3 regions of the Streptomyces sp. NPDC013455 genome follow, and region 2 is predicted to be linked to each of the others. Evidence: riboswitches for the same ligand, from Rfam matches in the RefSeq annotation. Region 2 holds a riboswitch; each other region holds the start of a gene.

Region 1 (9,901 bases), on a different contig from region 2:
CATCCTCGGCCGGGGCGCGTGCCCCCGCCGTGAGCTCGCCGACCAGGGCCGTCCCGTCCTCGCGGAGATCCCCGAGGCCGCCTAGCCCTCGGGCTGCTCGATCACCTGGGCGATGTAGAGCGCCTCACCGAGCTTGTCCAGCAGCTCCAGCTGGGTGTCGAGGTAGTCGATGTGGTGTTCCTCGTCGGCGAGGATGTCCTCGAAGATGTTCGCGGACGTGATGTCACCCTTCTCGCGCATCACCTTGATCCCCCGCTTGAGCCGGTCGATCGCCTCCACCTCGATCTCCCGGTCGGCCTCGAACATCTCCCGGACGGTCTGTCCCACCCGGACGTGGAAGAGCCGCTGGTAGTTGGGCAGCCCCTCCAGGAACAGGATCCGGTCGGTGAGCACCTCGGCGTGCTTCATCTCGTCGAACGACTCGTGCCGCGTGTATTTCGCGAGCTTCGTCCAGCCGTTGTTCTCCTGCATCTTCGCGTGCAGGAAGTACTGGTTGATCGCGGTCAGCTCGCCGGTGAGCTGCTCGTTGAGGAAGTCGAGGACCTCGGGGTCGCCCTGCATCGCAGCGGCTCCTTCCATACGGAGGGACGGGGAGGTATGCGGCCGCATGATTGCACCGGCGGGGAAGATCGTCCAGTAAGTGCGTACTTAGTAAGTACGCACTGAGTTGATGGTAGTTGTCCGTTTCGAGTGTGGGTGGTCAAGGGCACCGCCCGAGGTCTGTCAGGATGGATACATGGGTCATCCGGTGGAGCGAGAGTCTGGGGCGGGGGCAGGATTCGAGCTTCCGCCGGGTCAGCGGCTCCAGCGCGGCTGGCCGGTCACGCACTACGGGCCGGTGCCGAAGTTCCGGCCCGAGCGCTGGGAGTTCCGCGTCTTCGGTGCCACCGCCGACGGGGACAAGCGCACCTGGAACCACGAGGAGTTCACGGCCCTGCCGTACACCACCGTGGTGGCCGATCTGCACTGCGTGACGAAGTTCAGCATGGTCGGTGCGGAGTGGGGCGGCGTCCCGGCCCGCGCCATCCTGGACCTGGCTCCGCCGGCGCCGGATGTCACCCATGTGATGGTCTGGGCGGAGTACGGCTTCAGCTCCAACCTGCGCCTCGCCGACTTCGCCTCCGACCGCGCGATCTTCGCCACCCACAAGGACGGCGAGCTGCTCACCGCCGAGCACGGCTTCCCGGTCCGCCTGATCGTCCCCCACCTGTACGCCTGGAAGGGACCCAAATGGGTCCGGGGCGTGGAGTACATGACCGCCGACCGCCGCGGCTTCTGGGAGGAGCGCGGCTACCACAACATCGGCGACCCCTGGAAGGAGCAGCGCTACTCCTACCAGGAAGAACCCGGGGACGGCCCCGAGCTCTGATCCCGGCCGCGCGGTGGCGCGGCCCAGTGGATCACGCGTCCCGCAGCTTCTTCAGCCGCTCCACGTCCGCCGCGTGCCCCTCCTTGCCGCCGGGCGTCTCGATGACCAGCGGGACGCCCGCCGTCGCCGGGTGGGTCATCAGGGCGCGGAAGGGGTCCTCGCCGATGTGGCCGGCGCCGATGTTCTCGTGCCGGTCCTTGTGCGCGCCCACCACGTCCTTGGAGTCGTTGGCGTGGATCAGCTTCAGCCGGCCCTCGCCGACCGTGTCCACCAGCAGGTCCAGGGTCTGGTGCATGCCGCTCGGCCCGGTCAGGTCGTGCCCCGCGGCGAAGACGTGGCAGGTGTCCAGGCACACTCCCAGCTTCGGGTGGGCGTCCAGCGCCTCGAAGTACGGCCCGAAGTCCCAGGTGCGGGAGCACAGCGAGGCGCCCTGCCCGGCGGTCGACTCCAGCAGCAGGAACGGGTCGTCGTCGTGGGTCAGCTCGTCCAGCAGCGGCAGCAGGTGCTCCCGTACCTGCCGCAGCGCCACCTCGCGCGCCCGCCCCCCGGTCGCGCTGCCGGTGTGCACCACCACGCCGAGCGCGCCGATCTCCCGCCCGCGCCGCAGCGAGTGCCGCAGCGACTCCACCGACCGCTCCACGGTCGCCTCGGTGTGCGAACCGAAGTTGATCAGGTACGGGGCGTGGACGTACGCCGGGATCGACTCCTCGGCGCAGGCCGCGCGGAACGCCTCGTCCTGCCGCGGGTTCCCGGCGGGCGTGGCCCAGCCGCGCGGGTTGGCGACGAAGACCTGCACGGTCTCGGCCTTCAGGTCACGGGCGTACGACAGGCCGACGGAGTGCAGGCCGCCGGCGACCGGCACATGGCCGCCGACGGGGTTGCGGGGCAGGGAGGACTGATCGGGACTCACCCGTTCAGGGTGTCACGCCCGCCCCCGGACCCGGACCGCGGTCCCCGGTGACCCCGGTCACCGGATGGTGATCGTGATCGTCGACCCCTTCGGTGCCGTCCCGCCGCCGTCCACCGACTGCTTCTCCACGGTGTCGCCGAACAGCCCGAGCAGGCCGCGGTCCTCCTCGACCTCGAAGCCGGCGTCCTCCAGCGCCCGGCGGGCGTCGTCCACGCTGTCGCCGACCACGTCCGGGACCTCGACCATCTCCGGGCCCTTGGACAGGGTGAGCGTCACCGTGTCGCCCTCGGCGGCCCGGCGGCCGTCGGCCGGACTCTGCGCGGCGACCTTGCCCGGGTCGTACTCGGAGTGGACCCGGCCGGCGGCCACCTCGACCTTCAGCCCGGCGTCCGTCAGCTCCTGCCGGGCGCCGTCCAGGTCGTCCCCGGTGACGTCCGGCACGTCGATCGGGCTGCCCTTGCTGACGACCAGCGCGATCGCCGAGCCCGCGTGCCGCTTGGTGCCCGCGTCCGGCGACGTACCGATCACCGAGCCCCTGGCGACGTCCTCGCTGAACTCGCGGGTCACCATGCCCGGCTCCAGGCCGTCCGCCTTCAGCCGCGCCCGCGCCTTCGCGAGGGGCTGCCCCTCCACGTTCGGCACGTTCACCGTCTCCGGCCCGAGCGACACGGTCAGCGTCACCGAGTCGTCCTCCCGGATCCGCGCGCCGGGCGCCGGGTCGCTGCCGATCACCGTGCCCCGCTCGACGGTGTCGCTGTACGCGCGCTCGACCCGCCCGACGTCCAGCCCGGCGGCCTCCAGCCGCTCCTTCGCCCGCGCCTCGGTCTGCGTCAGCAGCGGCGGCACCTTGGTGAACTGCCCCGAGTTGATGTACCAGATCCCGGCGCCCACGCCGAGGACCACCAGGACAGCCGCGATCAGCGCCAGCACGGCGCGCGGGGGCCGGGCCGGGCCCCGGCGGCGGGGCGCCACGGGCGGCACCGGCGGGTTCCGGAAGCGGGCGGTGCGGTCGATCCCGTCGGCGGCGCCGTCCTCGCCGGCCGCCGGCGGCCGGGACGGGAGCCCTCCCGCGTGAGCGGTGCCGGGCAGCGGGGAGGTCAGCGCGCGCGGGATCACGCTGGTGCGGTCCTCGGCGTTGTCGTGCGCCGCGGCCAGCGCCTGCGGCGGCAGCGTGTCCAGCTGCTCGTCGGTCAGCGGCCGGCGCGCCTCGCGCGCCAGCGCGAGCAGCGCCACGGCGTCGTGCGGCCGGACCGCCAGGTCCCGGGCGGTGGCCGCCGCGACCAGCTCGTCCAGCTCGTACGGCAGCCCGGGAACGAGCGCCGAGGGGGGCGGCACGTCCTCGTGCAGGTGCTTGTAGAGCACCTGGGCCGGGGACTCCCCGGAGTGCGGCTTGGTGCCCGTCAGCATCTCGTACAGGACCACACCGCAGGCGTACACGTCGACGCGCGGGTCGGTGGTGCCCCGTTCTATCTGCTCGGGCGCGAGGTAGGAGACGGTCCCGAGTACGGCCCCCGTCGTGCTGGTCACCGTGTCCACGGAGCGCACCAGCCCGAAGTCGGCCACCTTCACCCGGCCGTCGTCGCCTATCAGCACGTTCTCCGGCTTCATGTCCCGGTGCACGAACCCCGCCCGGTGCGCGGCGCCGAGCGCGGCGAGCACCGGCTCCAGGATGTCCAGCGCGGCCCGCGGCTGCACGGCACCCCGCTCCCGCAGCACGTCGCGCAGGGTGCAGCCGGCGATGTACTCCATCGCCAGGTAGACGTACGACCCGTCGGTGCCCTGGTCGAAGACCTGCACCACATTGGGGTGGTCGAGCCGGGCGACGGACTTCGCCTCACGGATGAAGCGCTCGACGAAGGCCCCGTCGGCCGCGAGCGCCGGGTGCATCACCTTCAGCGCGAGCACGCGGTCCAGGCGGGTGTCCAGGGCCCGGTAGACCGTGGCCATCCCACCGGCCGCGATCCGCGCGTCGACGCGATACCGGCCGTCGAGCACCTGCCCGACGAGGGGGTCCTGAAGGGTCGTATCCACGAGAGGGGAGTCTACGAGGGCGGACGGACACCACCACCGCGTCCACCGGCACGGGAGCACGACTGAAGCCGACCTGTGACGCGACGCACGCCCGTCCCGCGGCCGGGGCGGTCCTCCGGCCGGCGGTGACGGGCGGTCGCGTGGCCGGGCGGCTAGAACGCGGGGCGCTCGGGGTCGAGACGGGCCAGGCCCTCCGTCGGGGAGGACGCCTGCGCGAAGTGCCGCCGGGGCATGCGGCCGGCCCGGTACGCCAGCCGGCCCGCCTCCACCGCGTGCCGCATGGCGTCCGCCATCAGCACCGGCTCCTGCGCCCGGGTCACCGCCGAGGCAAGCATCACGCCCGCGCAGCCCAGCTCCATCGCCAGCGCCGCGTCGGACGCCGTACCGGCCCCCGCGTCCAGGATCACCGGCACCCGCGCCTGCTCCACGATCAGCTGGAAGTTGTGCGGGTTGCGGATGCCGAGCCCGGAGCCGATCGGCGAGCCCAGCGGCATGACCGCCGCACAGCCGACGTCCTCCAGCTTCCGCGCGAGCACGGGGTCGTCGTTCGTGTACGGCAGCACCGTGAAGCCGTCGTCGACCAGCGTCTCCGCCGCCTCCAGCAGCTCCACCGGATCCGGCAGCAGCGTCCGCTCGTCGGCGATGACCTCCAGCTTGACCAGGTCGGTGCCGAGCGCCTCCCGGGCCAGCCGGGCGGTGAGCACCGCCTCGCCCGCGGTGAAACAGCCCGCCGTGTTCGGCAGCACCCGGATGCCGAGCCTGTCCAGCACCGACAGCACCGAGCCGTGCACGGACGGGTCCACCCGGCGCATCGCGACCGTGGTCAGCTCCGTGCCGGAGGCGACCAGCGACCGCTCCAGCACCTCCAGGCTGGGCGCCCCGCCCGTGCCCATGATCAGGCGGGACGAGAAGGTCAGCCCGCCGAGGACCAGGGGATCGTCTGCCATGGCTCAGCCTCCCTGCACGGCGGTGAGTACTTCGACCCGGTCGCCCTCGGCGAGCGCGGTGGCCGCCCACTGCGCGCGCGGGACGACGGTCTCGTTGACGGCGGCGGCCACCCCGCGGGGCGCCGCGGTGAGGGTCTCCACCAGCGCGTCCAGCGCGGTGCCCGGCGCGATGTCGCGGGGTTCACCGTTGACGGAGATGGTCAGGGGAGGGTTCATGCGGGCTGCTCCAGCTTCTCCAGCCCCGTGGCGCCGAACCGCCGCGGGGTGAACGGACGCGCCTCCTCGGGCAGTTCACCGGTGACCAGGGCGTGTGCCAGCACGTCCCCGGTGACCGGCGTGAGCAGTACCCCGTTGCGGTGGTGCCCGGTGGCCAGCAGCAGCCCGGCCAGACCGGACGGGCCGAGCAGCGGCGCGTTGTCGGGGGAGCCGGGGCGCAGCCCGGCCAGGGTCTCGGTGAGCGGCAGTTCGGTGATGCCGGGCACCAGCTCGTGGGCGTCGCGCAGCAGTTCGTACACGCCCCCGGCCGTGACCGTCGTATCCCAGCCCAGCTCCTCGCTGGTGGCTCCGACCACCAGGTCGCCGTTCTCCCGGGGCACCAGGTAGACGTGGCTGCCGCGCACCACGGCCCGTACGGTCCGGCTCAGGAACGGCGCGTACCGGCGGGGGACGGTCAGCCGCAGCACCTGCCCCTTGACCGGCCGCACCGGCGGCAGCACTTCCCCCGGGACCCCCGCGAGCCGCCCGCTCAGGCTGCCGGCGGCGAGCACCACCTGCTCCGCGCGCAGCCCGGTGCCGTCCGCCGTGGTGATCCCGGCGGCCCGGTCCCCGGCCACGTCGAGCCGCTCCGCCCGGGTGCGGTGGAAGACCACGCCGGCCCGCTCGCAGGCGGCCACCAGGGCGGCCGCGAGCCGCCGCGGGTCGATCTGGTGGTCGCCGTCCACCCGCAGCCCGCCGCGCACCCCCGGCGCCAGCATCGGCTCCAGGTGCCGGCACTCCCGCCCGGACAGCCACTGGGAGTCGAGGCCCGAACGCCGCTGGAGGGCGTGCAGGTCGCGCAGACCGGCGCGGTCGTCGGCGTCCAGCGCGACGGCGAGGGTGCCGCAGCGGCGGTAGCCGAGGTCGTGGCCGGTCAGCTCGGTGAGCTCGGCCGCGAAGTCGGGATAGCGGCGGGCCGACTCCAGGTTCAGGGCGAGCAGCGTCTCCTCGCCGTAGTGCAGTTCGGTGACCGCGGCCAGCATCCCGGCCGCGACCCGCGCGGCCCCGCCCCCGGGCTCGGGGTCCACCACGGCCGTGGCGAGCCCGCGCTGCGCCGCGCGCCAGGCCGTGACCAGGCCGATGATTCCGCCCCCGATGACGAGGACGTCGGACGTACGTGACGACATGGGCGTCCAGCCCCTCCCTTCGCCGGCATGACCCGGATCAGGTTCGTACGGTCGGAGGCCGCCAGCCTCCCTCTCAGCCCGGTGCGTCCGGGCTCCCGCGAGTGCTTGTACGGTGGCCACCCTAGCCCGCCGTCCTCCTCGCCCGTAAGGGAGCCCCGTTCCATGGCCCGCTCGCTCGACGGACTGATCCTCGCCCCGGTGGCCGACCAGGCCCCGGGTCAGGTCGGTACCCGCACCCGCTTCGCCTACCACGAGGAGGACGGCGAGATCTGGGCCGAGTACGCGGGCGGCGACGTCGTGCGCGGGCATCTGATCGGCACCCGCGAGGGCGACCGGCTGGACTTCCGGTACGTGCAGCTGAAGACCGACGGGACGACCGCCTCGGGCCACTGCGTGTCCGCGGTCGTGGAGCTGCCCGACGGCCGGGTGCGGCTGGAGGAGACCTGGGAATGGGAGTCCGGGGAGGGCTCGGGCACGAGCGTGGTGGAGCAGATCACCGAGCACGCCCCCTGACTGACGGACCGTCAATTGTCTATGGTGACCGGGTGAGCGAGCAGACAGCGGAAGAGGGCACGGCACAGGGGCCGCGCGTGGTCGTCGTCGGCGCGGGCATGGCCGGGGTGCAGACCGCGGTCGCCCTGCGCGAACAGGGCTTCCGGGGCGGTGTGACCGTCATCGGCGCCGAGCCGCACCAGCCCTACGACCGGCCGCCGCTGTCGAAGGCGGTGCTGCTCGGCAAGGCCGAGAACTCCGCCTTCGACGTGGACTTCGAGTCCCTCGGCGTCGAGCTCAGACTGGGCTGCGAGGCGCTGGGCGTGCGCCCCGCCGACCACGAACTGGACACCGAGGCCGGACCGGTCCCCTACGACGTCCTGGTGCTGGCCACCGGCGCCGAACCGGTCACCCTGCCCGGCACCGAGGGTGTGCCCGGGGTGCATCTGCTGCGCACCCTGGACGACGCCGCCCGGCTGCGCCCGGTGGTCGTCCGGCAGCACGACGTCGTGGTCGTGGGCGCCGGCTGGATCGGCGCCGAGTTCGCCACGGCCGCCCGTGAGGCCGGCTGCGCGGTGACCGTCGTGGAGGCCGCCGACCGGCCGCTCGCCGGCGCCCTGCCGGCCGAGGTGGCCGCCCCGATGGCCGCCTGGTACGCCGACAGCGGCACGGACCTGCGCACCGGCGCGCGTGTGGAGCGCGTCGAGCCCGGCGCGGTGCTGCTCGCCGACGGCACCCGGCTGGCCGCGGGCGCCGTCGTGGTCGGTGTCGGCGCCCGCCCCGCCACCGCCTGGCTGGCGGGCTCGGGCATCGAGCTGGGCGCGCACGGCGACGTCCTCGCCGACGACCACCTGCGCACCTCCCTGCCGGACGTGTACGCCGTCGGCGACTGCGCCTCCTTCCCCTCGGCCCGCTACGGCGAGCGGCTCCTCGTCCACCACTGGGACAACGCCCTCCAGGGCCCGCGCACGGTCGCCGCGAACATCCTCGGCGAGACGCCCGCGGTCTACGACCCGGTGCCGTACTTCTGGTCGGAGCAGTTCGGCCGGTTCGTGCAGTACGCCGGCCACCACGCCGCGGCCGACCGCCTGGTCTGGCGCGGCGATCCGGCGGGCCCCTCCTGGACGGTGTGCTGGCTGCGCGAGGGCCGCCTGGTGGCCCTGCTGGCGGTGGGCCGCCCCCGCGACCTGGCCCAGGGCCGCCGCCTGATCGAGGCGGGCCGGCGGATGGACGTGGACGCCCTGACCGACCCGGCCCGGCCCCTGAAGGACGCCACGGCCGACTGAGGCCGCGCCGGTGCGCTCCGCCCCGACCAGGCACGACGGTGCCGCGGACGGCCGACGGCGGATCGCGGGCGAGGCCGCGGAGCGCCTAGGCTGGATTCCGTGACCGAGATTGACGCAAAGATCGATGCTCTCGTCCCCGACTGGCTCACCCTCCCCGACATCGCCGAACAGCTCGGCGTCGAGGTGACGCGTGTGCGGCAGCTGGTCAAGGACGGCCAGCTCATCGCCGTACGCCGTGGTGAGAACCGGGCACTGCACGTCCCCGCCGCCTTCATCGACGGGGACAAGGTCGTCAAGGGCCTGTCCGGGACCCTGACGCTCCTGAGGGACGACGGCTTCACGGACGAAGAGATGATCGAGTGGCTCTTCACCCCCGACCCGACCCTGCCCGGTACCCCCGCGCAGGCCCTGAGCGAGAATCGCGGCACGGAGGTGAAGCGCCGCGCCCAGGCGCTCGCCGTCTGAGCCGACCCGCGGCAGGAGGTGGCGTGCGGGCCGGACGTCCGTACGCCACCAGCCGAACCGCAGGGACACCGACCACGGGGGGACCCAGCCATGTCCGACACCGCCCGCACCGCGCTCGCCGACGCCCGTCTGTACCTGTGCACGGACGCCCGCAGGCGCCAGGGTGACCTGCCCGAGTTCCTCGACGCGGTACTGGCCGGCGGGGTCGACATCGTGCAGCTGCGCGACAAGGGCATGGAGGCCGCCGAGGAGCTGGAGTACCTGGAAGTCTTCGCCGACGCCTGCGCCCGGCACGGCAGGCTGCTCGCGGTCAACGACCGGGCGGACGTCGCCCACGCCGCCGGCGCCGGTGTGCTGCATCTGGGCCAGGGCGACCTGCCGGTCCCCGCGGCCCGCGCGATCCTCGGCGACGGGGTGCTGATCGGCCGCTCCACGCACGCCGAGGACGAGGCCGCCGCTGCCGCCGTCCAGGAGGGTGTGGACTACTTCTGCACCGGCCCCTGCTGGCCCACCCCGACCAAGCCCGGCCGCCACGCCCCCGGCCTGGACCTGGTCCGGTACACGGCCGGCCTCGGCACCGACCGCCCCTGGTTCGCCATCGGCGGCATCGACCTCGGCAATCTCGACCAGGTGCTGGACGCCGGTGCCCGCCGGGTGGTCGTGGTCCGCGCGATCACCGAGGCGCGGGACCCGGGCGCGGCGGCGGCGGAGTTCGCGAAGCGGCTGCGCCAGGGCTAGCTTGTCCAAGGGGTGGACAGGAAGTCGACAAATCGGGCAAATTTCCGACGTTTGGTTGGGGGACCGCCCACCCCTGGCTAACCTGCCCGTATGGCCCTCGGAACCGCATCGACCAGGACTGATCGCGCACGCACCGTGCGCGACATCCTCGCCACCGGCAAGACGACGTACTCGTTCGAGTTCTCTGCGCCGAAGACGCCCAAGGGCGAGCGGAACCTGTGGAGCGCGCTCCGGCGGGTCGAGGCGGTCGCTCCCGACTTCGTCTCCGTGACCTACGGTGC
Region 2 (9,901 bases):
GGCGGACCGTCGACACCGCCGGCTTCCAATACTCCTCACCTTATGAGGATTCGGCCCGACTGCGTACAGGTGCGGGTGGACGGGAACGCGGCAACCGCCTCCGCGAGGGGCCGGTGCACCGCCTCACCCACCGGCATCAGGGGCATCACCGCATGAAGGCGTACGTTTCGGGGGGCGCGCCGTACATATATCTACGCGCCGGTGGCTTGCGCCCTGGCGCGCGTCCCCCGTGAAGGTGAGTTGAGACCTCTTCGATACCTCGGGCACTTGGCAGGCCCATACGCGTCGACGAGACACGTCTTACTATTGGATCCGTCAACTACCTTGCTTTCGCAGGGAGTTGACCCTTCATGACCATGCAGAAACGTGCCTGTCAACGCGTGCATATGCGTCCGCACTACCCCACCGCATGAGCCCTACTATCGGCTCGCCATGACAGCAGCAGGGAAGCACCAGGTGAGCCGCGCGGAAACCTCACGTCGAGGCAGTCGGCCGGGTCGGGCGGGCATCAGAGACGTCGCCGCCGCCGCCGGGGTCTCCATCACGACCGTGTCCGACGCCCTCAACGGCAAGGGCCGGCTCCCGGATGCCACCCGGCGCCATGTGCGCGAGGTCGCCGACCGGCTCGGGTACCGCCCCTCGGCCGCCGCCCGTACCCTCCGTACCGGCAAGTCGGGTCTGATCGGCCTGACCGTCACGACGTACGGGGATGAACCTTTCACCTTCACGGAGTTCGCGTACTTCGCCGAGATGGCCCGGGCCGCCACCTCGGCCGCGCTCGCCCGCGGCTACGCCCTGGTGATCCTGCCCGCGACCTCCCGCCATGACGTCTGGTCCAACGTCGCCCTGGACGGCACGGTCGTCATCGACCCCTCCGACCAGGACCCGGTGGTCGGTGAGCTCGTACGGCAGGGCCTGCCGGTCGTCTCCGACGGCCGTCCGGCCGGCGCGCTGCCCGTCACCGCCTGGGTCGACAACGACCACGAAGCCGCCGTACTCGGCATCCTCGACCACCTCGCCGCCGCCGGCGCCCGCCGCATCGGCCTGCTCACGGGCACGACGACGGACACGTACACCCACCTGTCGACCACCGCCTACCTGCGCTGGTGCGAGCGTGTCGGACAGGACCCGGTCTACGAGGCCTACCCCGCGCACGATCCGTGCGCGGGCGCCGTCGCCGCCGACCGGCTGCTCGCCCGCCCCGACCGTCCCGACGCGGTCTACGGACTGTTCGACCCCAACGGCACCGACCTGCTCGCCGCCGCCCGCCGCTACGGCCTGCGCGTCCCCGACGACCTGCTGCTGGTGTGCTGCAGCGAATCGACGGTCTACGCCAGCACCGAGCCGCCGATCACCACGCTCTCCCTGAAACCGCGGCGCATCGGCACCGCGGTCGTCCAGCTCCTCATCGATGCCATCGAGGGCGTCGAGTCCGAGCAGCCGGTCGAGCAGGTGATACCGACGGAGCTGATCGTGCGCACGTCCTCCCAGCGGCGGCCGCAGCGCACGACGGTCAGCCCGCCGAGGACACCGGACGAGAAGTAGCGCCGGGCCGGCCGAGGACCCGGCCGGTCCACAGCTGGTCGAACACCCACCCAAACGGGGCGAAAGCCGCGGTGAACTGGAGTCTTGTTCGGATTCCCACCCCTGGGTCATCACACGGCGCGACGCGCATTCCTATGATGGGCCCACGACACCGTGGACCGCTGCGACCAGGCAGTCCGAAGCGGTGCAGATGCGGCGCGATGGTGGAGGGGTCTGATGACTCAGGGGGCCGGTCAGGGACCCGAGGCGGAGCGGACGGCGACGCTGCGCGACTTCCGGGTACCCGCGTACGTCCACGAGACCGGTCCGTACGTCCGTGGCGTCCACCCCGGCGACGCCGTCCCGGCCGCCGACGAGGCGTACCCCGAGGGCTACACCCCCACCCAGCGCGACCTGCCCGTCATCAACCGCGGCGACACCCTCCAGGTCCCCGTGGAGCCCGCCCCCGCGGCCCCGGCCCCGCAGCCCGCGGCCGGCCCCGGACCGCTCTACGTCGTCGGAGACGTCCACGGCTACCTGGACGAGCTGGTCACCGCCCTGCAGGAGCAGGGCCTGATCGACGCCTCCGGCCAGTGGTGCGCCGGCACCACCCGGCTGTGGTTCCTCGGTGACTTCACCGACCGCGGCCCGGACGGCATCGGCGTCATCGACCTGGTCATGCGCCTGTCCGCCGAGGCGGCCGCGGCGGGCGGCTACTGCAAGGCCCTCATGGGCAACCACGAGCTGCTGCTGCTCGGCGCCAAGCGGTTCGGCGACACGCCCGTCAACTCCGGCGCGGGCACCGCCACCTTCCAGGCGGCCTGGCTGCTCAACGGCGGCCAGAAGACCGACATGGACCGCCTCCAGGACCACCACCTCCAGTGGATGGCCCGCCTCGACGCCGTCGAGGAGGTCGACGGCTATCTGCTCCTGCACTCCGACACCACCGCCTACCTGGACTACGGCGACTCCATCGAGGCGGTCAACGACACCGTCCGCGAGACGCTGACCCGCAACGACGCCGACGAGGTCTGGGACCTCTTCCGCAAGTTCACCAAGCGCTTCTCCTTCCGCGACGAGGGCGGCGCGGACGCCGTGCGCTCCCTCCTCGATACGTACGGCGGCACCCGGGTCGTTCACGGACACAGCCCCATCCCCTACCTCCTCGGCGAGGTCGGCTCCGAGGACGGCGAGGAGGGCACCGGCCCGGTCGTCGAGGGACCGCACATCTACGCCGACGGTCTGGCCATCGCCATGGACGGCGGAGTGACCATGGCCGGAAAACTGCTGGTCCAGCAACTCCCGCTGGATATCTGAGCGTTCTCGGGGCAGGCGTCCCCCGGTCGCGTACGCGCAGGCCGGGACGCGAATTCCGGCAATCCCCTGTCACCGTGCGCCGTCACGGCTCTACCATCGGCTTATCCGTAGCAGGCTCCCCTCCGTTTCTGCCCGACGGCTCGCCGGCGTGCGAGCCCCAAGCCCTACGGAGCATCGGGGGATGCACATGAGAAGCGTTCCGCAGCACCTGAGGAGCGAGGACCGACAGGACTTCGAGCGGCTCCTCGATGAGGCGCTGCGCTCCGCACCGAACCGACCGGAACCGGCCGCTGCCGGACAGCGGCTCAACCCCGAACAACTGCGCACCATGGCGCTCGACGCCGCCGCCCTGATCACGGCAGCCGCGGCGGCCGAGTACCAGCACTACGTCAAGGTCCGCGACCAACTGCGCCACCCGGCGCCGCTCGCCCCGCCGGCCGCCGACAACTCCGATGCCGGGCCGACCGGTTCGGAGGTCACGGGCCTCGCCACCGCCCTCGGCGAGGCCGCCGAGAACACGGGCGCGGGCGCCACCGCGGTCATCGCCGTCCTGGCACCCATCCTCTCCGGAACCGCCGCGGTGCTGTTCCTGCTCGTCGGTTACCTCCTGAAGATGCTGGACCCCGGGCAGACCATCGCCCGGACCATGCTCACCACCGGCTGGGTGTTCGGCGCCATGACGGCGGCAGCGATCCTCGTCGCCGCCGTCGGGCTGGTGCTCACCGCGCTGCGCAACAGCACCCCGGCGGACGCCCGGGCCCAGGACGCGGCGCACGAAGAGCTGGCCAGGGCACGAGAGGCATGGCGGGACGCCCTGCTGCAGCGCGGCATCCTGCCCTTCCTCCAGGAGGCGCTGGCCGGTCCCGGCCCGGCCGCCGTCCCCCACACGGCCCCACCCTCACCGACCGGCCGCATACCGCGCCTGGGCTACGGCCGCCCCGGCTTCAGCAGCCCCGACGCCGGCACCGGTCGCCCGAGCTACACCAGTCCCGACTACACGAGCCCGGACTTCGGCGGTCCGGAGCACCAGCCCGACTAGCCCGGCCTCACGCCGCACAGGGCCCGGCCCGGCGTCCACCGCGGGGCGTGGGCCGGCCGCCACGGCGTGAGGGTGTCCGGCGGGCCGAGCGGCGTGGTACCACCACCCGGCCGGCCGCGGACCCACCGCCCCGCGCCGCACCAGCCGCCCGCTGCGGGCCGTCCGGTGCGGCGAGTCCACCGCGCGCCGGTCGGCGACCGTCTCAGTCGGCGATCGGCAGATAGACGCGGTTGCCGGCGGCCGCGAACTCCTTGGACTTCTGGGCCATGCCCTCCTCGATCTCGCCCCGGCTGCCGCCGTGCTCCCGCCGGATGTCCTGCGAAATCTTCATGCTGCAGAACTTCGGGCCGCACATGGAGCAGAAGTGGGCCGTCTTGGCGGGCTCGGCCGGCAGCGTCTCGTCGTGGAACTCCCGTGCCGTCTCCGGGTCGAGGGCGAGGTTGAACTGGTCCTCCCACCGGAACTCGAAGCGCGCGTCCGACAGGGCGTCGTCCCACTCCTGCGCGCCCGGGTGTCCCTTGGCGAGGTCGGCCGCGTGCGCGGCGATCTTGTAAGTGATGACGCCGGTCTTCACGTCGTCCCGGTTGGGCAGGCCCAGGTGCTCCTTGGGCGTGACGTAGCAGAGCATCGCCGTGCCCCACCAGGCGATCATCGCGGCACCGATGCCGGAGGTGATGTGGTCGTACGCCGGCGCGACGTCCGTGGTCAGCGGGCCGAGCGTATAGAACGGAGCTTCATCACAGATCTCCTGCTGAAGGTCGATGTTCTCCTTGATCTTGTGCATCGGGACGTGACCGGGGCCCTCGATCATCGTCTGTACATGGAAACGCCTGGCGATCCGGTTGAGTTCCCCGAGCGTCTTCAACTCGGCGAACTGCGCCTCGTCGTTGGCGTCGGCGATCGAGCCGGGCCTCAGACCGTCGCCCAGCGAGTACGTGACGTCGTAGGCGGCGAGGATCTCGCAGAGCTCCTCGAAGTTCTCGTAGAGGAACGACTCCTTGTGGTGCGCCAGGCACCACGCGGCCATGATCGACCCGCCGCGCGAGACGATGCCGGTCTTGCGGTTGGCGGTGAGCGGGACGTAGGGGAGCCGGACACCCGCGTGGACGGTCATGTAGTCCACACCCTGCTCGGCCTGCTCGATGACCGTGTCCTTGTAGATCTCCCAGGTCAGTTCCTCGGCCTTGCCGTCGACCTTCTCCAGTGCCTGGTAGAGCGGCACCGTGCCGATGGGCACGGGGGAGTTGCGCAGCACCCACTCGCGGGTGGTGTGGATGTTGCGGCCGGTGGACAGGTCCATGACCGTGTCGGCGCCCCAGCGGGTCGCCCACGTCATCTTCTCGACCTCCTCCTCGATGGAGGACGTCACCGCGGAGTTGCCGATGTTGGCGTTGACCTTCACCAGGAACCGCTTGCCGATGATCATCGGTTCGATCTCCGGGTGGTTCACATTGGCCGGCAGCACGGCCCGGCCTGCCGCGATCTCCTCGCGGACCACCTCTGGAGAAACGTTCTCCCTGATGGCCACGAACTCCATCTCCGGCGTTATCTCGCCCCGCCGCGCGTACGCGAGCTGGGTCACCGCCTCGCCGTTGCGGCCCCGGCGCGGCTGACGCGGGCGCCCGGGGAAGACCGCGTCCAGGTTCCGCAGCCCGCCACGCGGCGCGGTGTGCTTGATCCCGTCGTCCTCGGGACGGACCGGACGGCCCGCGTACTCCTCCGTGTCCCCGCGGGCGACGATCCAGTTTTCCCGCAGCGGCGGCAGGCCCCTGCGGACATCCGTGTCCAGCAGGGGATCGGTGTACGGGCCTGACGTGTCGTACAACGTGACCGACTGCCCGTTGGTGAGGTGCACCTGGCGGACCGGCACGCGCAGGTCGGGGCGCGAACCCTCGACGTACGCCTTGTGCCAGCCGATGGACTTCCCGGCCTCCTGGGACTTGTCGTCCTGAACAGAGGCAGGCGTGCGTGCGTCCTTGTTGGTCATGAGACCTACTCCCTACGCCGGCATTACCCGGTAACAGGTTCGGCGGTCGACGCAGCGGTGTCCGTCTGCCGACATCTCCGTGGAACTGCGTTCGTTCCACGTGAAACATCGTGTCTACGGAGGTCAGCGCCCTCTCAGCCCGGTGCTCCGAGCTCCCGCGTGTGCAAAGGTGCCTCCACGCTAGCGTCATGTGTGGCGCGGTGAACAGTGGGCCCCCACGGTTCTTGCGATGATCGGGTGGTGACCAGGATGGAGCAGTACCCCTACCAGCCGCCGGAGCCGCATCGCCGAGACGGCTCGGGACAGGCCTTCGGACCCGGCCACGGAGCCCCTGACGGCGGCCGTGGTACCGGTCCGGGAAACGGCTCTGCCCCGCTCCACGGGGACTCGGGTGCCGGCTCGGGCACCGGCGGTGACGGCCCCGGGCACCACGGGCCCGCGGGTCACGGCCACCAAGGCCACGCGCACAGCCACAGCCACGGCCCGGCCGCTCCGGTGTCCCAGCATCTGCGCAAGGTCATCGCGGCGGTGCTGATCCCCTTCACCGCGGCGGTCCTGGTCGGCCTCGTGGTGCTCTGGCCCGGAGGAGCGCCCTCCCACAAGCGCACCGGCGTGGGCTTCGACCGGCAGACCCAGCAGGCCACGGTCACCCGGGTCGTCGAGGTCGACTGCAAGTCGGTGAACGCCTCCGGTGCCACCCCGACCGGTGACACCTCCACCGCGGAGGGCAGTTCGGCGCAGCAGCAGGCCGACGGGACCTGCAAGAAGGCGACCATCCGGGTCGACACCGGCAAGGACAAGGGCCGTACGTTCACCGAGATCGTGCAGCCGGACCAGTCACGGCAGCTGGAGCAGGGCGAGAAGGTCGTGGTCGCCTACGAGCCCTCCGCTCCGAAGGACCTCCAGTACGCGGTGACCGATGTGAACCGCTTGTTCCCCATGATGCTGCTCGCAGGGATCTTCGCCGTCGCCGTCGTCGTGGTGGGCCGGCTGCGCGGCCTCATGGCACTGGTCGCCCTGGCCGTCAGCTTCCTGGTACTGACCCTGTTCATCCTGCCCGCGATCCTGCAGGGTTCGAACCCGCTGCTGGTAGCCGTGGTCGGGTCGAGCGCCATCATGCTGATCGCCCTGTACCTGTGCCACGGCCTGTCGGCCCGGACATCGGTGGCGGTGCTCGGCACCCTGATCTCCCTGTCGCTGATCGGCGTGCTCGGCTCGCTCTTCATCGGCTGGGCCGCGCTCACCGGCAACACGGACGACAACACCGGCCTCATCCACGGCCTGTATCCGTCGATCGACATGAGCGGTCTGCTGCTGGCCGGCGTCATCATCGGTTCGCTCGGCGTGCTGGACGACGTGACGGTGACCCAGACGTCGGCCGTGTGGGAGCTGCACGAGGCCAACCCCTCGATGGGCTGGCGCGGGCTGTACCGGGCGGGCATCCGCATCGGCCGCGATCACATCGCCTCCGTCGTCAACACCCTCGTGCTCGCCTACGCCGGTGCCGCACTGCCGTTGCTGCTGCTGTTCTCGATCGCGCAGAGCAGCGTCGGGACCGTGGCCAACAGCGAGCTGGTGGCCGAGGAGATCGTGCGCACGCTGATCGGCTCGATCGGTCTGGTCGCCTCGGTCCCGGTCACCACCGCGCTGGCCGCGCTGGTCGTCTCGGCCGACCGGCCCGCCCCGGCTGCCGCGTCACCTTCCGGGGCTCAGCCGGCCGCGGCGCGCGGCGGCCGGGGCCGGCGTCGGAAGCGGTGAGCCGGGTGCGGCCCGGAGAGGGGAAGCAGGGTGGAGCCCCGCTGAAGAAGCGTTCCTGCACACGTCCACGCTGCACGACCGAGCGTCCCGCACTCGTGCCGTAACGCTTCAGCCGGCGCTCTGTTCCTCGGCCAGGATGCGGTCCAGGGCCTCGTCCAGATGAGCGTCGAAGTCGGCGAGCGCACCTTCCTGGCCGAGCGGCACGAGCTTGTCCGTCCGGTCGAGGAAGGCAACGAGCGGTGGCGCGGACGAACGGAACAGCGCCCGGTCGCTGCCGACCTGAAGCCGGATCAGCACCTCGCCCAGCACCTCCGCATCGGCGGGGGCGATGTGCACATCCCCCTCGCCACACGGTCGGCCGACCCCGTCGATCAGCAACTCCCGCCCGAACGCCCAGGTCACCGGCGCATCACCGGGCAGATGGAAGGTGAGCCGCACGGCATACGGATCATCGGTCTCGTAGCGCAACTCCACCGGGATGCGGAAGGAGAGCTCCTCCGACACGAGAAAGCTCATCATGACTTCTGCCTGTACGGACTCGCGCATCGGTTACCCCGTCATATGACGTCGACTGGCCGGGATCAATCCTTCTGACCGTGGTCAAATCTAGCTGAACGTACACGACAGATCACAAGGAGTAAGTTTTCAGATACTGATAGAGAGCGTGAGAGACCCCAGATGCCGCCCGATCTCGGCCTGCAGCCGGTGGGCGGCGGGCAGCAGCCGGTCGGCCTGGTGGGCGGGGAGGGAGATGGCCATGGTGGCGGCCGTGGTGCCGACCGTGATCGGCACCGCCGCGCAGACCGTCCCGACGGCGTACTCCTGGCGCTCCACCACCGGTTCCATGCGCCGCATCCTCGCCAGCCGCCGCAGGAGGGCGTCGTTGTCCCGCACGGTGTACGGGGTGAGGGGCTGGGCGGGATACCGGGCGAGGTGGTCACGCCGCGCGTCCTCGTCCAGCTGGGAGAGCAGGCACTGCCCGATCGCGTGCGCGTGGCCGGTCTCACGGAAGTCCGCCCACTCCTCGACCGCGGGCGCGTCACGGGAGTCGGAGACGCACATGACCTCGATCTCCCCGTCCCGGTACATCGCGTAGTACACCGGCACACCGATGGAATCGCGCCAATGCGCGAGCGTGTCCGCCACCATGCTGCGACGTTTCTGCTGCGCTCCGCTGCGGCCCAGCCGCTCGGCCGCCTCCCCGAGGAAGAACAGCCCCTTCTCCCGGTGCAGATAGCCCTCGTGCACCAGGGTGCGCAGCAGGTGGTACGTCGTCGGCAGCGCGAGGCCGGTCTCACGGGCGAGCTGTTTGGCGGGGGCGCCGTACGCATGCGCGGCAACGCTCTCCAGCAGGCGCATGGCGCGCTGGACGGACCCGATGAGCGTGGCGGTGGATGCCGTCGCACCCGGTGGTTCCGGCACGCCGACGGAGGAAGCCGGAAGGACTCGGTCCGGCGCGTGCGGCGGGTCGGGCAGGTCCGCCGCACGTGGCCCGCCAGGGACGGGCCGGACGGCCGGTCGCTGGAGAGGAGCCGCGCACGGGGGCGGCGGGGCGGGGGGGAGGCGGAGTTCTGCCGGTGCGGTGTCAACCGTGGCCAAGGGTCACTCCCGAAGGGCGAGGGGCAGCCCGTGCGGGGAAAGAGCACGGAGGGGGGACTGCGCCCCACGGGGCCTGACCCCGCGGGGAGTTCCGGACTCTAACCGCCGGCCACCGCGTGCAGACGGCTCCCTGGAAAACTTCCCTCCCCCGAGGGAACCGGTGCTCCCGTCACGGGTCACCGGCCCCCTGATGCCTCACCAGTCGCTGCGCGACGCGGAGTTCCCCATGAACTTGCGCACGACGTAGATCAGTCCGCCGACCAGGGCGACGAAGACCAGCACCTTGAAGAGCAGACCGATCACGAACCCGACCACGGTCGCTATCAGGCCCCCGAAGACGACCAGGGCGATGACCGGCACCGCGACCCACTTCACCCACCACGGCAGCCCCGCGAAGATCTCTCGCATCGCCCTTGTCCTTTGCGTCTCGTGCGTCTTGTCTGTTCGCACTCGATGCTAGGGCCGCGCAGGGGGCCGGCGGGGGCCTCGCATCCCTTGTCCTCCCCTGACCCGTCCCCTAGGGATGCCCGGGGCCCGCCCTCACGCCTCCGGCGGAGAGAACACGACGAGCACCCTGAGGTCCTCGCTGATGTGGTGGAACTTGTGCGCGACCCCGGCGGGCACGTAGACGACGCTGCCCCGCGCCACCTGGGTCGTCTCCAGACCGACCGTGATCG
Region 3 (9,901 bases), on a different contig from region 2:
TGGGGGGCGCCGCCGCAGGCGGGGCAGGCCGGGTACTGGGGGCCCACCGGGGGTGGGCCTGTCCAGGGGGCCGCCCCGGCGGGTCCCGCGTACGATGCGCCTGAGGCGCAGCAGACTCGCCCCATGCCCATCGTGCCCGACGGACCCGCGTACGGCGGAGACCAGGACGACGACCGGGGGGCCGCCCGGCTGAGTGGTCCCCTGTTCCGAGACGAGCCGTTCCAGGCCGGGGGACTCCCGGCCGAGACCCAGAACCCGGAGCCCATGCCCGACGTCCCGCAGCCGGCGCCAGCGCCGCAGAAGAAGAGCGCGGGCCGTGACCTGAGCGCGGCCATAGGCGTCGGCGTCGGACTCGGTGTGCTGATCGTCGCGTCCCTGTTCATCGAGAAGGCCGTCTTCGTCGGCGTCGTCGCGGTCGCCGTCGTCGTCGGCCTGTGGGAGCTGACCAGCAGGCTCCAGGAGCGCAAGGGCATCAAGGCGCCGCTGGTCCCGCTCGCGGTCGGCGGTGCGGCGATGGTCGTCGCCGGCTACGTGCGCGGTGCCGAGGGCGCGTGGGTCGCCATGGCCCTCACCGCTCTGGCCGTCTTGGTCTGGCGTATGACGGAGCCGCCGGAGGACTACCTCAAGGACGTCACGGCCGGCGTCTTCGCCGCGTTCTACGTGCCGTTCCTGGCGACGTTCGTCGCGCTGATGCTCGCCGCCGACGACGGTCCCTGGCGGGTGCTGACCTTCCTGCTGCTGACGGTCGTCAGCGACACCGGTGCCTACGCGGTCGGCTGGCGGTTCGGCAAGCACAAGCTGGCCCCGCGCATCAGCCCCGGCAAGACCCGCGAGGGCCTGCTGGGCGCGGTGCTCTTCGCGATGGTCGCGGGCGCGCTGTGCATGCAGTTCCTGATCGACGGCGGAGCCTGGTGGCAGGGCCTGCTGCTGGGCCTCGCGGTCGCGGCCAGCGCCACACTGGGCGACCTGGGCGAATCCATGATCAAACGCGACCTGGGCATCAAGGACATGGGCACCTTGCTCCCCGGTCACGGCGGCATCATGGACCGCCTGGACTCCCTCCTGCCGACGGCACCGGTGGTGTGGCTGCTTCTGGTGGTGTTCGTCGGCAGCGGCTGAGGCGGGCGGCCACCGGCCCTCCGCGCGCCGATCCTCGTACGGCTTCCGGGCCCCTGTCCTGAGCGAAGGGCGGGGGCCCGGTGTCGTACCGAGGCCCGGCACCTGGAACCCGGCACCCGTCACCTGAACCCGGCACCCGGCCCCGGAACCTCGAACCCGGCCCCCGCACCTGAACCCGGCACCTGAACCCGGCACCGGCACCTGGACCCCGGCAGCGGAACGCCGCCCCGGATGCCGCAGCAGAAATCGCCGGGCCCGGCCGGCGGGCGGCAGACTCCCTGACAGGACACACGGCGTGTGCCGCGCCGCCGACGCCGCAGGGAGCGTGCCCCATGCCCCTCGACCCAGCCGCCTCCCCGGCCGACCGGTCCGCCTCCCCGGCCGACCCAGCCGCCTCCCCGGCCGACCGGTCCGCCGCCCCGGCCGACCCAGCCGCCTCCCCGGCCGACCGGTCCGCCGCCCCGGCCGGCCCAGCCGCCTCCCCGGCCGGCCGGTCCGCCGCCCCGGCCGACCCAGCCGCCTCCCCGGCCGGCCGGTCCGCCTCCCCGGCCGACCGGTCCGCCGCCCCGGCCGACCGGTCCGCCCTCCCGGCCGACCGGTCCGCCGCCGCGCCGCTTCCCCCCGTGCGGTTCTGGGCCGTCGGTGATCTGCCCGCGCTCGACCCCGACCCGCTCCTGGACGAGCTGCTGCGCAGCGAACCGGTCAGCCGGATCAGGCTGCCGTACGGCACCGGGCACGCATGGCTGGTGACCCGGTACGAAGACGTCCGCTTCGTCACCTCCGACCCGCGCTTCTCCCGGGAGGAGGTGGTCGGCCGCGACGTCACCACGATGCGTCCCGTGCCGGTGGCCTCGCAGACGGCGGGCGTGCAGTACGTCGACCCGCCCCGGCACACCGTGCTGCGCAGGGTCGTGGCCCGGGCGTTCACCGGGCGGAGCATGCAACGCCTGCGCCCGCTCGCCGAGCGCCGGGCCGCCGCACTGCTCGACGGCATGCGGCGCGCCGGCGCACCGGCCGACCTCATGGAACACCTGCACGGTCCCTTCCCGCTCGCCGTGCTCCGGGACTTCCTCGGCGTGGACGAGCGGGACTGGCACCGGTGGGCCGAGACGGGGGAGGCGCTGCTGTCCGCCGGAGCCGAGTCCGGGGAGCGCGCCGCGGCGGCGGCCCGGGCCACCCGGGCCCACATCGCCGAGCTGCTCCGGCGCCGCCGCGAGGAACCCCGCGAGGACCTGGCCGGAGTGCTGGCGCGGGCGGCCGAGGCGGGCGAGATCACGGACGACGAGGCGATCTCCCTGGCCACCGCCGTCCAGGTCAGCGGCGGCCACGCGGTCCGCAACAACAGCGGTTCGATGATGTACGCGCTGCTCACCCACCCCCGCCACCTGGAACGGCTGCGCCGCGAGCCGGAGCTGCTGCCGCGGGCCGTGGAGGAGCTGTTCCGCTACGTCCCGCACCGCAACGGCGTCGGCATCCCCCGGGTCGCCACCGAGGACGTGCGGGTCGGCGGGCGGCTGATCCGGGCGGGGGACGTGGTCTACAACGCGTACCTCGCCGCCAACCGCGATCCCGAGGTGTTCCCCGACCCCGACACCCTGGACTTCGACCGCGCGGGCGCCGCGCACCTCGCCTTCGGCCACGGCCCGCACCACTGCCTGGCCGCCGTCATGGCCCGGATGGAGGCGGAGGTGATGATCGGCGCCGTACTCACCCGCTTCCCCGGCATCCGGCTGGCCGTACCGCCCGAGGAGGTGGAGTTCCAGCGCCGGGGCCTGATCCGCGGACCGCGCACCCTGCCCGTGGCTTGGTGAGGGAACCTTTCACCCGTGGACGGCGTCTGCCCGTACGACAGCGGCTTCCGGTACGACGACACAGGTGGGGACCATGATTCTGCTCTTGCTCGGCGTCCTGGCGCTCGTAGTCGGCGGCTGCGTCTGCGTGGTGTGGGCGGAGCGCGGCGGCCCGCGCTGGACCCGCGCCGTCGCGACCGTCACCCTCACCGCGGGCGAGCTGGCCCGCAGCGCCTCGAAGAAGCGCGGCGGAACCGCGAACGCCACCCAGCCGGACAACACCGACGACTAGCCCCACCCACCCCGCCGGCTCGGCCCGGGAGATCAAACAATCGCTGACAAGGCTGCAGATCTTCCAGCGAAGTCTGGTGGTGGTACTACTTTGGGCCGTCCGATGCTGACCACCGGTACCCACGGGTGACCGCCCCCACCCCGCTCCGGCCTGGGCCACCGGAGTCGATCTGCGACACTGGTAAGACCATGCCCAAGCCCGGAGAACTCACCTTTGTCGCGCCGCGCGGTGCCAAGCAGCCGCCGCGGCATCTTGCCGACCTCACGCCCGCCGAGCGCAAGGACGCTGTGGCCGAGATCGGTGAGAAGCCGTTCCGTGCCAAGCAGCTCGCGCAGCACTACTTCGCGCGGTACGCGCACGACCCGGAGCAGTGGACCGACATCCCGGCCGGTTCGCGCGCCAAGCTGCAGGAGGCGCTGTTCCCGGAGCTGATGACCGTCGTCCGGCACCTCTCCACCGACCAGGGCACCACCCGCAAGACGCTGTGGCGGCTGTTCGACGGGACGCTGGTCGAGTCCGTGCTGATGCGCTACCCGGACCGCGTCACCATGTGCATCAGCTCGCAGGCCGGATGCGGCATGAACTGCCCGTTCTGCGCGACCGGGCAGGCGGGGCTGGACCGGAACCTCTCCACCGCGGAGATCGTCCACCAGATCGTCGACGGGATGCGGGCGCTGCGGGACGGCGAGGTGCCCGGCGGGCCCGCTCGGCTGTCCAACATCGTCTTCATGGGCATGGGCGAGCCGCTCGCCAACTACAAGCGGGTCGTCGGCGCCATCCGGGCGCTCACCGACCCGGCCCCGGACGGGCTCGGCCTCTCGCAGCGCGGGATCACCGTCTCGACGGTGGGCCTTGTGCCGGCCATCCACCGGTTCGCCGACGAGGGCTTCAAGTGCCGGCTGGCGATCTCCCTGCACGCCCCCGACGACGAGCTGCGCGACACCCTCGTCCCCGTCAACACGCGGTGGAAGGTGCGCGAGGTCCTGGACGCCGGGTTCGAGTACACCGAGAAGTCGGGCCGCCGGCTGTCGATCGAGTACGCGCTGATCCGGGACATCAACGACCAGGCCTGGCGCGGTGACCGGCTCGGGCGGCTGCTCAAGGGCAAGCCCGTACACGTCAACCTCATCCCGCTGAACCCGACGCCCGGCTCCAAGTGGACCGCCTCGCGGCCCGAGGACGAGAAGGCGTTCGTCGAGGCCATCGCGGCCCACGGGGTGCCCGTCACCGTCCGGGACACCCGCGGCCAGGAGATCGACGGGGCGTGTGGTCAGCTCGCGGCCACCGAGCGGTAATCTGACCGGGTCCACACATCTTCATATTCCGACAGGGGAGCGCCACAGCGCTGAGAGTGCGGCGGACAGGGCCGCAGACCCTCTGAACCTCGCCCAGGTCATTCTGGGTAGGAAGTTCGGTCATCACTCAAGCTGTTGCGCCCTGCCCGGGTCTCCTTGGCGGAGCCCGGGCAGGGCCGCGTCTCTTCCTGGCCAACCCCCAGGAGGACATCCAGTGCACACCAAGACCCTCGCGACCGCGGCCGCCGGCCTCGTCGCGCTGTCCGCGCTGACCGGGTGCGGCTCGTCCGACACCAAGGGCTCCGCGGACACCAAGACCGTGACCCTGGTCAGCCACAACTCGTGGAGCGTCTCGAAGAACGTCCTGAAGGACTTCGAGAAGCGTTCCGGATACAAGGTCCGGGTCCTCGAGGACGGCGACGCCGGTCAGGCCGTCAACAAGGCGATCCTGACCAAGGACAACCCGCAGGGCGACGTCCTCTTCGGCGTCGACAACACCCTGCTCTCCCGCGCCCTGGACAACGGCCTCTTCCAGCCGTACGAGGCCAAGGGCCTCGACACGGTCGGTGCCGCCTACCAGCTCGACAAGGACAAGCACCGGGTCACGCCGGTCGACTACGGCGACATCTGCGTCAACTACGACAAGGCGTACTTCAGCGAGCACAAGCTGACCCCGCCGCGGTCCTTCGCCGACCTCGCCAAGCCCGCGTACAAGAACCTCCTCGTCACGGAGAACGCGGCCACCTCCTCCCCGGGCCTCGGCTTCCTGCTCGGCAGCGCCGCGGAGTTCGGCGACGGGGGCTGGCCGGACTACTGGAAGAAGCTGAAGGCCAACGGCGTCAAGGTCGTCGACGGCTGGGAGCAGGCCTACTACCAGGAGTTCTCCGGGTCCTCCGAAGGCAGGAAGGCGGGCGGCGACCGGCCCCTCGTGGTGTCGTACGCCTCCTCCCCGCCCGCCGAGGTGATCTACGCCAAGAAGCGGCCCGGCACCGCGCCGACCGGTGTGGCCACCGGTACCTGCTTCCGGCAGATCGAGTTCGCGGGGCTGCTGAGCAACGCGAAGAACACCGAGGGCGGCAAGGCGCTCATCGACTTCCTGCTGACCAGGGAGTTCCAGCAGGACATGCCGCTGAACATGTTCGTCTACCCGGTCACGCGGGGGGCCGCCGTGCCCGCCGACTTCACGAAGTACGGCCCGGCCGCCGAGGACCCCGAGACCCTGGCGCCCGAGAAGATCGCCGCCAACCGCGACCAGTGGGTCAAGTCGTGGACGTCGCTCGTACTGAAGTGACCGGCACCCGGCGGGGGAACGCGGCGCGGCTCGGGCTGATGGCCCTGCCCGTCGCGTTCTTCGCGCTGTTCTTCGCCTGGCCCGTGGCCGCGATCGTCGCGCGCGGGCTGAAGGTGGACGGCGCCTGGCGGCTGGGACGGATCGCGGACGTCGTGGCCCAGCCGGACGTCCGGCACGTGCTGTGGTTCACCACCTGGCAGGCGCTCGCCTCCACCGCGCTCACCCTGCTGCTGGCGCTGCCCGCCGCCCACGTCTTCGCCCGTCTGGACTTCCCCGGCAAGCAGCTGCTGCGGGCCGTGGTCACCGTCCCGTTCGTGCTGCCGACCGTCGTCGCCGGCAGCGCCTTCCTGGCCCTGGTCGGCCACCGCGGCCTGCTGGACGAGCTGTGGGGGGTACGGCTCGACACCACCGTGTGGGCGATCCTGCTGGCCCACGTCTTCTTCAACTACGCGGTCGTCGTCCGCACGGTCGGCGGGCTGTGGGCCCAGCTCGACCCCCGGCAGGAGGAGGCGGCGCGGATGCTGGGCGCCTCCCGGCTGACCGCCTGGCGGCAGGTCACCCTGCCGGCGCTCGCGCCCGCCGTGGCCGCCGCCGCCCTGATGGTGTTCCTGTTCACCTTCACCTCCTTCGGCGTGGTGCAGATCCTCGGCGGCCCGGCCTTCTCCACCATCGAGGTGGAGATCTACCGGCAGACCTCCGACGTCTTCGACCTCTCCACGGCCGCCGTCCTCACCCTCGTCCAGTTCGCCGCCGTCGGCGCGATCCTCGCCGTGCACGCCTGGACGGTCCGGCGGCGGGAGACCGCCCTCCGCCTGGTCGACGCCCGGACGACCGCGCGCCGGCCGCGCGGGGCCGGGCAGTGGGCGCTGCTCGCCGCGGTCCTCGCCACCATCGCCGTGCTCCTGGTGCTGCCGCTCGCCGTCCTCGTCCGGCGCTCGCTCGACGCGCCCGGCTTCGGCTATTACCGGGCGCTCACCGCGGCCGACGGCGGAGTGTTCCTGGTGGCGCCGGTGCAGGCCGTGTGGACCTCGCTCCAGTACGCCGTCGCCGCGACCGCCATCGCCGTCGTGATCGGAGGTCTCGCCGCCGCCGCGCTGGCCCGCCGGGACGCGGGGCGGCTGGTGCGCGGCTTCGACGCGCTGCTGATGCTGCCGCTCGGGGTGTCCGCCGTCACCGTCGGCTTCGGCTTCCTGATCGCGCTGGACGAGCCGCCACTGGACCTGCGCCAGTCCTGGATCCTGGTGCCCCTCGCCCAGGCGCTGGTCGGTGCCCCCTTCGTCGTGCGCACCATGCTGCCCGTGCTGCGCGCGGTGGACACCCGGCTCCGCGAGGCGGCCGCCGTGCTCGGGGCCTCGCCCTGGCGGGTGTGGCGGGAGGTGGACCTGCCGCTGGTACGGCGGGCGCTGCTGGTCGCCGCCGGCTTCGCGTTCGCCGTCTCGCTCGGCGAGTTCGGGGCGACCGTGTTCATCGCCCGGCCCGACAACCCCACGCTCCCGGTCGCCGTGGCCCGGCTGCTCAGCCGTCCCGGCGAGCTCAACTACGGCCAGGCGATGGCCCTTTCCACGATTCTCATGGTGGTCTGCGCCGCCGCGCTGCTGGTCCTGGAGCGTCTGCGCACCGACCGGACGGGGGAGTTCTAGATGCTGCTGAGCCTTGCCGCCGCGACCGTGCGCTTCGGCGGGCGCGCCGTGCTCGACGCGGTGGACCTGGACGTCGCCGAGCACGAGGTGGTGTGCGTGCTCGGGCCCAGCGGCAGCGGCAAGTCCACGCTGCTCAGGACGGTGGCGGGCCTGCAGCCCCTGGACGCCGGGCGGGTGTCGCTCGACGGCCGCGACCAGCGGGGCGTGCCCGCGCACAAGCGGGGCGTCGGGCTGATGTTCCAGGACCACCAGCTGTTCCCGCAGCGGGACGTCGGCGCGAACGTGGCCTTCGGACTGCGCATGCACGGCGTCGCAGCGCGCGAACGGGACACCGAGGTCGGCCGGTTGCTGGAACTGGTCGGGCTGCCGGGGGCCGCCCGGCGGGCCGTGGCCTCCCTGTCCGGCGGCGAGCAGCAGCGCGTGGCCCTCGCCCGGGCACTCGCGCCGCGGCCCCGGCTGCTCATGCTGGACGAGCCGCTCGGCCAGCTCGACCGCTCGCTGCGGGAGCGGCTGGTGGTCGAACTGCGGGAGCTGTTCGGCCGGTTGGGTACGACCGTGCTCGCCGTCACCCACGACCAGGGCGAGGCGTTCGCGCTGGCCGACCGGGTGGTGGTGATGCGGGACGGGCGGATCGCGCAGTCCGGCACCCCGCTCGACGTGTGGCAGCGGCCCGCCGACGCGTTCGTGGCCCGCTTCCTCGGCTTCCAGAACGTGGTGCCGGCGACCGTCGCCGGGACGGCCGCCGACAGCCCGTGGGGCAAGCTGCCGGTGCCGGACGGTTCCGCGCAGGGCGACCGCACGCTCCTCGTCCGGCCCGCCGGGGTCCGGCTGGTGCCGGCCGACCGGGGCCTGCCCTGCACGGTGTCCGCCCGTACCTTCAAGGGCACCCACGTGGCGGTCCACCTCCAGCCGGCCGGCGGCCCACGGCTGGAGGCGGCCTGCGCGCTGCGGGACGCGCCGGAGGCCGGCGCCTCGGTCGGTGTGGAGTTCGACGTGGCCGAAACGGTCGTGCTCGACTGACCGCCGCGCCCTGGTCACCGTGCACCGGCCCGACGCCGGCGCCCTGGTCACCGTGCACCGGCCCGACGCCGGCGCCCTGATCACCGTGCACCGGCCCGACGCGCTCGCCACCGGGCCGACGCCGGCGCCCCGCGGTCAGTTCTTCCCGCTCGCACCCCGGCGGCGCATGCCGAAGTAGACGGCGCCGCCGCCGACGACGACCAGGGCCGCCGCGACGCCGGCGATCAGGCCGGTGTTCGAGTCGGCACCGGTGTCGGCGAGGTTGGAGTCGCCGACCGCCGGGGACGGCGCGTTCTCCGCGGTGCCCGCCGGGGCCGAGCTGGACGCGGAGGCCGACGGGACCGGGGCCGCCGAGCCGGCCGGGGCGGACGCGGATGTGGAGGCGGACGGGGACGGGGTGGCCGACGGCGTGGTGGAGGCCGTCGGCTTCGGGGTCTCGCTCTCGGTCGTGCAGGCGGTGGACGGCGTCACCAGGTCCGGCTGGATGTCCTGGTCGACCGCCTTGTCCGCCTTGATGTGAACCCGGTAGGTGGCGTTCGGCTTCCAGTCCTCGGGGAACGTGACCTCGGTGCCCTCCTTGGATCCCTTGACCGGCTGCTCGCCGACCTTGGTCTCCACACCGCCGACGCCCTTGAGGAAGACGCTGACGGTGGCGTCCTTCGCGGAGGCGTCCGTGTCGGTCACGACGATGACGCCCTTGCCGCCGTCGCACTTGGCTTCGGCGGAGAAGTCCTTGATGGTGCAGGCGAGGGCGGAGCCGGTCAGGCCCAGTACCAGAGCCGCCGACCCGGAGGCGACACCCAGGACGCTCACGGAACGGCGCACGCTACGGCGAGTGATGGACAACGTTTGTCCTTTACAGAGTGCAATTGCGGGGGGTGACGGGGATACGGGACGACGGAAGAGGTGAGGCCCCAGCACCCCCGGGAGGCTCACAGGTTTATAAGCGCTCCGCGAGCAGTGTCAACGCGTCGGCCGTCAACGGCCGTTGACTTTGCTCGCTTATTAACCGCCCGGACGTTTGCGCGCCGGGCCGGGCGGGTGCCGGCCTCACCCGCCCCTGGCGACACGGACGTCGGAGTCCCGCGGGGTCAGCCCTGGATCGCCGCCGGGTCCATCCACATGACCTCCCAGGTGTGCCCGTCGAGGTCGTCGAAGGAACGGCCGTACATGAAGCCGTGGTCCTGGGTCCGGCCGCTCTCGGTGCCACCGGCCGCGATCGCCTTGTCGACCAGCTCGTCCACCTTCTCGCGGCTTTCGGCGCTCAGACAGACCAGCACCTCGCTGGTCGTCGTGGCGTCGGCGATCTGCTTCTTGGTGAAGGTGGCGTAGAACGGCTTGGTCAGCAGCATCGCGACGATGGTGTCGCTGATCACGACGGAAGCCGCCTTCTCGTCGCTGAACTGCGGGTTGATCGTGTAGCCCAGCTCCGTGAAGAACTTCTTCGAGGCGTC

What was found. Region 2 has a riboswitch for thiamine pyrophosphate ahead of thiC (phosphomethylpyrimidine synthase ThiC). Riboswitches for the same ligand answer to the same signal wherever they lie in the genome.
Region 1: another riboswitch for thiamine pyrophosphate. It lies ahead of thiO (glycine oxidase ThiO); the one in region 2 lies ahead of thiC (phosphomethylpyrimidine synthase ThiC).
Region 3: another riboswitch for thiamine pyrophosphate. It lies ahead of ABZ576_RS14060 (thiamine ABC transporter substrate-binding protein); the one in region 2 lies ahead of thiC (phosphomethylpyrimidine synthase ThiC).

What each region holds. Positions count from the first base shown of each region.
Region 1 is NZ_JBEYCX010000001.1:205,430-215,330, reverse strand. Features, by position in the region: gene ABZ576_RS00925 ((2Fe-2S)-binding protein) at 1-85, shown strand, start outside; gene bfr (bacterioferritin) at 82-561, opposite strand; gene ABZ576_RS00915 (sulfite oxidase-like oxidoreductase) at 737-1,369, shown strand; gene ABZ576_RS00910 (deoxyribonuclease IV) at 1,401-2,279, opposite strand; gene pknB (Stk1 family PASTA domain-containing Ser/Thr kinase) at 2,337-4,310, opposite strand; gene ABZ576_RS00900 (thiazole synthase) at 4,463-5,257, opposite strand; gene thiS (sulfur carrier protein ThiS) at 5,261-5,473, opposite strand; gene thiO (glycine oxidase ThiO) at 5,470-6,639, opposite strand; TPP riboswitch at 6,637-6,748, opposite strand; gene ABZ576_RS00885 (hypothetical protein) at 6,802-7,152, shown strand; gene ABZ576_RS00880 (FAD-dependent oxidoreductase) at 7,185-8,417, shown strand; gene ABZ576_RS00875 (Rv2175c family DNA-binding protein) at 8,517-8,882, shown strand; gene thiE (thiamine phosphate synthase) at 8,973-9,620, shown strand; gene metF (methylenetetrahydrofolate reductase [NAD(P)H]) at 9,711-9,901, shown strand, end outside.
Region 2 is NZ_JBEYCX010000026.1:40,426-50,326, reverse strand. Features, by position in the region: gene ABZ576_RS30880 (LacI family DNA-binding transcriptional regulator) at 433-1,545, shown strand; gene ABZ576_RS30875 (metallophosphoesterase) at 1,762-2,841, shown strand; gene ABZ576_RS30870 (hypothetical protein) at 3,023-3,880, shown strand; gene thiC (phosphomethylpyrimidine synthase ThiC) at 4,083-5,867, opposite strand; TPP riboswitch at 5,860-6,036, opposite strand; gene ABZ576_RS30860 (YibE/F family protein) at 6,108-7,625, shown strand; gene ABZ576_RS30855 (SsgA family sporulation/cell division regulator) at 7,734-8,171, opposite strand; gene ABZ576_RS30850 (IclR family transcriptional regulator C-terminal domain-containing protein) at 8,271-9,047, opposite strand; gene ABZ576_RS30845 (DUF5326 family protein) at 9,420-9,632, opposite strand; gene ABZ576_RS30840 (cupin domain-containing protein) at 9,765-9,901, opposite strand, start outside.
Region 3 is NZ_JBEYCX010000007.1:112,887-122,787, reverse strand. Features, by position in the region: gene ABZ576_RS14080 (phosphatidate cytidylyltransferase) at 1-1,119, shown strand, start outside; gene ABZ576_RS14075 (cytochrome P450) at 1,452-2,930, shown strand; gene ABZ576_RS14070 (hypothetical protein) at 3,004-3,201, shown strand; gene rlmN (23S rRNA (adenine(2503)-C(2))-methyltransferase RlmN) at 3,390-4,496, shown strand; TPP riboswitch at 4,520-4,628, shown strand; gene ABZ576_RS14060 (thiamine ABC transporter substrate-binding protein) at 4,711-5,787, shown strand; gene ABZ576_RS14055 (iron ABC transporter permease) at 5,826-7,427, shown strand; gene ABZ576_RS14050 (ABC transporter ATP-binding protein) at 7,428-8,447, shown strand; gene ABZ576_RS14045 (LAETG motif-containing sortase-dependent surface protein) at 8,583-9,293, opposite strand; gene ABZ576_RS14040 (VOC family protein) at 9,539-9,901, opposite strand, start outside.